One region of the Pseudomonas sp. IT-P12 genome, then DNA from elsewhere that is predicted to be linked to it. Evidence: riboswitches for the same ligand, from Rfam matches in the RefSeq annotation. Region 1 holds a riboswitch; each other region holds the start of a gene.
The links. A riboswitch is a leader RNA that binds a small molecule or an ion and turns the genes downstream of it on or off. The one in region 1 is predicted to bind cobalamin.

Region 2: another riboswitch for cobalamin. It lies ahead of ACM6IM_RS04645 (ABC transporter substrate-binding protein); the one in region 1 lies ahead of ACM6IM_RS06600 (CbtB domain-containing protein).
Region 3: another riboswitch for cobalamin. It lies ahead of cobO (cob(I)yrinic acid a,c-diamide adenosyltransferase); the one in region 1 lies ahead of ACM6IM_RS06600 (CbtB domain-containing protein).

The regions. Positions count from the first base shown of each region.
Region 1 is NZ_CATKPY010000011.1:774,014-776,267, forward strand. Features, by position in the region: gene cobW (cobalamin biosynthesis protein CobW) at 1-278, opposite strand, end outside; cobalamin riboswitch at 377-590, opposite strand; cobalamin riboswitch at 774-1,002, shown strand; gene ACM6IM_RS06600 (CbtB domain-containing protein) at 1,122-1,316, shown strand; gene ACM6IM_RS06605 (CbtA family protein) at 1,328-2,032, shown strand; gene ACM6IM_RS06610 (cobalamin biosynthesis protein) at 2,029-2,254, shown strand, end outside.
Region 2 is NZ_CATKPY010000011.1:301,421-303,674, forward strand. Features, by position in the region: gene ACM6IM_RS04640 (FecCD family ABC transporter permease) at 1-13, opposite strand, end outside; gene ACM6IM_RS04645 (ABC transporter substrate-binding protein) at 22-1,035, opposite strand; cobalamin riboswitch at 1,165-1,360, opposite strand; gene tspO (tryptophan-rich sensory protein TspO) at 1,465-1,914, shown strand; gene ACM6IM_RS04655 (cupin domain-containing protein) at 1,980-2,183, shown strand; gene ACM6IM_RS04660 (hypothetical protein) at 2,169-2,254, opposite strand, start outside.
Region 3 is NZ_CATKPY010000021.1:799,557-801,810, forward strand. Features, by position in the region: gene ACM6IM_RS12660 (cobyrinate a,c-diamide synthase) at 1-648, opposite strand, end outside; gene cobO (cob(I)yrinic acid a,c-diamide adenosyltransferase) at 645-1,256, opposite strand; cobalamin riboswitch at 1,336-1,570, opposite strand; gene ACM6IM_RS12670 (hypothetical protein) at 1,725-2,254, shown strand, end outside.

The sequences.
Region 1 (2,254 bases):
ACCAGTTCGCGCATGACCGGGAAGAACTCTTCCTGGACGGTGCAGCACAGGCAGCCGTTGGCCAGTTCGAACACGCGACCGACGGCCTCTTCCTCGGTGCAACCGATGGAGCACTGCTTGAGAATTTCGCCATCGATGCCCAGTTCGCCGAACTCGTTGACGATCACGGCGATGCGGCGGCCCTGGGCGTTGTCGAGCATGTGGCGCAGCAAGGTGGTTTTGCCCGAGCCAAGAAAGCCGGTAACGATGGTGACGGGAAGTTTGGCCAGTGTTTTCATCGGATGCCCTTTGGCAAGGTGGCGGGCATACGGGACGACAAGCGCTGCGACGAAGGCGCGCGCAAGAGTTTCGCCACCGGATCACCCCGCCCGGTTGTAGTGAGAATCTGGTTCGAGGCAGGTCTCCTGGCTGACAGTGTGCCGGGCGGTTGGCCCGGCATCCGCTGCGCCTTCCCGCGAACCCGGTGCAGCGGGCTTGCAGTGGCGTGGCAGCGAACATCACCGTTCACAGTTGCGGGGGCAGCCGCGGCATCGACCGCGTTCCCTTCTTAGCTTCGACAATGGCGAAGAACCTCGAACGGACAAGGCTACGCATCGTACTGGGGCGGGTCAATGAGTTGTAGCGACGGGACCCGCCCCATCGCGAGCAGGCCCGCTCCCACAGCGGGTTTGCAAATGTCGCCTATGGGCGGGAGCGGGCTGGCTTGCGATAGCCGCGCTCGATTCCGAGTTGAGAACCGCTGCCAATTGACGCCCTGCCCCCGCCCATGCTCTCCTACACACCTTGTTACGGGTGCCCTTCACAGGGTGAAACGGGAAACCGGTGAATCATGTGCTTTACTCAAGGCCATGTCAGTCCGGTGCTGCCCCCGCAACGGTAAGCGAGCGAAGAATCATAGCCACTGTGCCGGCCATTCGGCATGGGAAGGCGATTCTTGCAGGTTTCGGCGTACGCCCAAGCCCCTCGCGAGCCCGGAGACCGGCCCGCAACACAAAGTGACGATACGTTCACTGAAATAACAAACCCGCGGTGGGCGGGCGCTGTTTGGACTTCTGCGTGCCCGATGCGCAGGAGGCTTGCATGCGCTGCCTTCACCCGTTGACAGAACAGAGGGAAGCGCCATGTCGATCATCAGCAGCACCCACCAGAGCTCCACCAGCACCACCACGACCACCCTGAGCCAACGCCTGACCGCCGCTGTCTGCGCCTCGATCCTGGGTGCCTGCCTGGTTTACTTCGCCGGTTTCTCGCACATCGAAGCGGTGCACAACGCCGCCCACGATACCCGCCACAGCGCCGCCTTCCCGTGCCATTGAGACCTGCCGACATGATCAAGCGTATCGCGCAAACCGCAGGTTTCTCCGGGCTGCTGGCCGCCCTGCTGCTCACCCTGCTGCAAAGCTTCTGGGTTTCGCCGCTGATTCTGCAGGCGGAAACCTACGAAAAGGCCGAACCGGCCGCTGTTGAAGTGCATGAACATGCCGCCGGCACCGCCGCGCACGCCCACGATGCCGAAGCCTGGGAGCCGGAAGACGGCTGGCAGCGCGTGGTGTCGACCACCGGTGGCAATCTGGTGGTGGCTGTCGGTTTCGCCCTGATGCTCGCCGGCCTCTACACCTTGCGCGCCCCGACCAAAACCTCCCAGGGCCTGCTCTGGGGCCTGGCCGGTTACGCCACCTTCGTGCTGGCACCGACCCTCGGTCTGCCGCCGGAATTGCCAGGCACCGCTGCAGCGGACCTGGCACAGCGGCAACTCTGGTGGATCGGCACTGCAGCTTCCACCGCCGTCGGCATTGCCCTGATCGTCTTCAGCCGTCACTGGCTGATGAAGCTGCTGGGCGTGGCGATTATCGCCGTGCCTCACGTGATCGGCGCCCCGCAACCGGAAGTGCATTCCATGCTCGCCCCCGAGGCCCTGGAAGCGCAGTTCAAGATCGCTTCGCAGTTGACCAACGTCGCGTTCTGGCTGGCCCTGGGACTGATCAGCGCCTGGTTGTTCCGTCGCAAGCATGATGGTCAATACCACGCATGACCGTGGATAGCACAGCGCCGACCCTGGTGGTCGGCCTGGGCTGTCAGCGCGGCTGTCCCCTCAGCACGCTGCGAGCCTTGCTCGATCAGGCATTACAAGCCCATCAAGTCGAATTGCACCAGATCAACGCCCTGGCCAGCATCGACCTGAAGCGCGAAGAGCCGGGCCTGCTCGAACTGGCCGCGCAACTGGCACTGCCGCTGACGTTTTTCAGCAGTGAAC
Region 2 (2,254 bases), 470 kb from region 1:
GGGTGCGAATCAGGCGGGCGGTCATTTCGGCAGGTCGTAGCCGTCGATGGCGCTGGCCAGTTGTTCGAGGCCATCGAACATCCGCGCGCTGGCCTGCAGGGCCATGGCGTCGAGAATGATGATGCGGTTGTGCTTCACTGCGTCCATGTTGCGGGTGACCGGGTCGTTGCGCAGGAACGCCAGTTTCTTCTCATGGTCATCGGCCGGGAAACGGCGACGGTCCATGCGTGCAATCACCAGGAAGGTCGGGTTGGCCTTGGCAATGGTTTCCCAGCCCACGGTCGGCCATTCCTCATCGGACTCCACCACGTTGCGGATACCCAAGGTGCCAAGCATGAAATCCGGAATGCCCTTGTGCCCGGCCACGAACGGATCGACGTGCAGGTCGGTGCTGGAGAACCACACCAGCGCACTGGCCTGCTTCACGCCTTTTTCCTGGACCTTGACCACGGAGGCGGCCAGTTTGCCCTTGAGCTGCGCGACCCACTGTTCGCCGCGCGCCTGCACGTCGAAAATCTGCGCCAGTTGCTCGATGCTCTTGTAGATCGTGTCGATGCGGAACGGCTCCAGTCGCGTGCCGTCAGCGCCCACCAGGTTGTCCTTGCCTTCACAGTCGGACGGCAGCAGGTAGGTCGGAATCTTCAACTCGTGAAACTGCTCGCGGGTGCCCACCGCGCCTTGCGGCCCGACCATCCACTCGAATTCCACGGTCACCAGCTCCGGACGCTTGCCGATCACCGCTTCAAAACTCGGCTCGTTGTTCGCCAGGCGTTCGATTTTGTCGTTTTGCGTCTTGTATGCCGGCAACACATCGTTGAACCACAGCGAAGTCGCAACCACCTTGTCGCCCAGGCCCAAGCCGTAGAGCATTTCGGTGCCGGCCTGGCCGATGGTCACGGTGCGGGTGGGCGCCTGCGGGAAGGTGAGGGGGCTGCCGCAGTTATCGACGGTCAGCGGGTACTGGGTCGGGGCAGCGTGCGCCAGGGCACACAGGCCCAGACTGGTGAACAGCGCGGCAAGGCGGGGCAACAGCATGATGCAATCTCCATGTGGACCGTACTTGAAACGGGCGCGGTACGGGTCTGGAAACACACCATCGAACGCTGCGGTATAAGCAGGGCAAGGCCGGTCGGCAAAGGATGTCCTCCCCGGACACCCCGCCGGTTAGTGATTCAGCTGGCCGGCAGGTCTCCTGACTGATGCGTCGTCGCCGTGCTCCGGCCTTCCCGGATCTGATCCAGTGGCCATCGAGGAGCAGGCTCAGCACCTACAGTTGCGGGGGCAGTTTCGATTGACGCCATATACGGCGTTTCGAATTCCCTGTTAGTCCCGTTCGGGAACCGGCGGCGTATGGTAGTCGATCAGGCGGCCGAGGGGGAGCGTGGATTTTACGCCGGACGCTGGTGAACTTTTTGCGGGTCGCCACGCGTCCAAGTTTCAAATAACCCCAGACAGGAAGCGACCATGACCTACACCTTTTTCATCTTTCTCCTGGCCAGCGCGGCGGCCGCCAGCACCGGCATGTTCTTCAAGCCGGGTGAATGGTACCGATCGCTGGTCAAACCGAGCTTCACACCGCCCGACTGGTTGTTTCCGGTCGCCTGGACGATCATCTACCTGCTGCTTGCCTGGGCGGGCTACCGACTGACCCTGATCCCCGGCAGTCAGGAAGTGCTGGCATTGTGGGCGGCGCAGATTGCGCTCAACACCCTGTGGACGCCGGTCTTCTTCGGTGCGCAACGCGTGTTCGCGGGGATGGTGATTCTGGTGCTGCTGTGGCTGGTGGTCGCGGCCATGGTAGTGCTGGCTCTGCGCCTGGACGTGATCACCGGGCTGATCCTGTTCCCTTATCTGGTGTGGCTGTGCGTCGCTGCCGCACTCAACTTTGCCATCCTGCGCAACAACCCGCGATAGTTTGTTGATCGATGTAAGAACTGAAGTGCCCGGGACGTGATTTATCCGCGTCCCTGAAACTGGCCGTGATCGTTGGCAACCCGAGTCAGCCGGGGCCTTACGTGGTCAGGGGCAAAGTGCCTGACGGCTTGAAGCTCATGCCGCACACGCATCCGGAAGATCGCATCTACACCGTGATTTCCGGTGTGTTCTACATCGGCCAGGTGAGTCTGTCCGGCCCTGTTCGCCAATGCTGGCGAGCAGGGCCGGCACGATCAGGCGCGCAGTGAGGAAAACGGCAGGCGAGTCGACTTGAAGAACTCGCACATCCGGGCCGTCAGACCGGTAGCCGCTGAATCGC
Region 3 (2,254 bases), on a different contig from region 1:
GACCTCGCAACTGCTGGCCAACGCCTCGGCGGCGGCATCGAGGCGCAGGTCGAGGTCGTTCAGCTCGCTGGCCTGGACCAGGCCGAGGTGGCGGCTCGGCAGCTCGATCCCGGTTTCCCGGGACAAAGCGCCGTACCAGCGCAAACCTTCGGTCAGGCTGCCTTCCAGCAATTGCGCATGGCGCAAGGTGCCGACCCGGTTGGCCAATACGCCGGCGAACGGCAGGTCCGCCTGATACTTCGCCAGGCCCAACGCCAGGGCGCCGAAGGTCTGCGCCATCGCCGTGCCGTCGATCACCCCGAGCACCGGCACACCGAAATGCCGCGCCAGGTCGGCGCTGGACGGCGTGCCGTCGAACAGGCCCATGACACCTTCGATGAGAATCAGGTCCGCTTCGGCGGCCGCTTCCCACAACAGGCGACGACTTTCCTGCTCGCCGACCATCCACATGTCCAGTTGATACACCGGCGCGCCACTGGCGCGCTCGAGGATCATCGGGTCGAGAAAGTCCGGACCGCACTTGAACACACGCACCTTGCGCCCCTGATTGCGGTGCAGACGGGCCAGTGCGGCGGTGACGGTGGTCTTGCCCTGGCCGGAGGCCGGCGCGGCAATCAATACCGCCGGGCAATGACGTGGCTCACTCACAATTCGACGCCCTTTTGCGCTTTGATCCCGGCCTGGAAGGCGTGCTTGATCATGCCCATTTCCGTGACGGTGTCAGCCAGCTCGATCATCTCCGGCTTGGCGCCGCGGCCGGTCACCACCACATGCTGCATCGGCGGACGCGCCTGCAGGTCGCTGAGCACCTGGTCGAGGTCAAGGTAGCCATGCTTGAGGGCGATGTTCAGTTCGTCCAGCACCACCAGGCCAATCGCCGGATCGCGCAGCAGTTCGCGGGACACCGCCCACGCGGCTTCGGCCGCGGCGATGTCGCGCTGGCGATCCTGGGTTTCCCAGGTAAAGCCTTCGCCCATCACATGGAAACGCACCTGCTCCGGGAAACGACGGAAAAACAATTCTTCGCCCGTGCTGTTGCGGCCCTTGATGAATTGCACCACGCCGCACTGCATGCCGTGCCCCATGGAACGGGCGAGCATGCCGAACGCCGAGCTGCTTTTGCCTTTGCCGTTGCCGGTCAGCACCAACAGCAGGCCGCATTCGTTCGGCGAGTTGGCGATGCGTTCGTCGATCACGGCTTTTTTACGCAGCATGCGCGCCAGGTGGCGTTCGTCACGATCAGGAGTATCAGTCATGGGAGCTCTCCGTTGAGGCTGGATAACGGCGGGCAGGCGCAAAAACAGACGGCAAGAAGCCTGGCATCGCCCACCGTGATGCCGCTGGATTGAATCAGGCCGGTCTCCGGGCTCATGAGCGGCATGACACCTGACTGCGCGCCTTCCCATGTCGCGATCGACACAGTGGCTCAAAGCGCAGCGTTCACTCATTTACCGTTGCGGGGGCAGCGCCGGGATCGTGGTCGCTCATCAGTTGAACGCACGCACTCACCGGCTTCCCTGTTTCACTCTATCAACCAGGGTCATAGAGCACCTGAAACAAGCCGCGAAGGTTAGAGGGTTGGGAATGGAGCGTCAATTAAAGCCGGGACGCCGATGGGCGAATAACTGCCGCTGATCAATAAAGTGACGCCAATCTTGTGCCACACTTCCAGCAGTGATATCAAAGAGCCACAACCCCACATCACAAGAACAAGGGTGAGCCCCATGCAAGGCATGATCATCAGCAATCCGCGACTGGAATTCCTGCGCCCGCTGCTGGAACGCTGGTTTGACTGTATTGACCGCTACAACGCCGTGCGCGGCGATAACGACACGCCTTACTGGTACGACGAAAAAGCCAACCTTGGCGTGCTCTCGGCCGCTGCCTGGATGGCCGAAATGGTCACCCTGCAAAACACCCAGACCCGCAAACAGATCGAAGACGGCGAACGCAACGCCCGCGCCGACCTGCTCATCGCCTCGAGCGAGGCGCGCGCCTATCTTCAAGCGACCCAGCGCTGGCCACGGGTCAACGGACTGAACCTGACACAGGCGCTGGCAGAAATCACCAGCGACGCCAAGCGCATCAGCTACAGCAGCGACCTGAAACTGGGCTGCCTGTTCGTGGCGCCACAAAAGGCCCAGCACGGTGCCACGCCGGAAGAGCTTCAGGACATGGTCGACGACCTGCAGAAGGAAAACACCTGCGCCGTGGCCTGGTATTTCCCCTATGCCTACCGCAAGTTGCACAACGA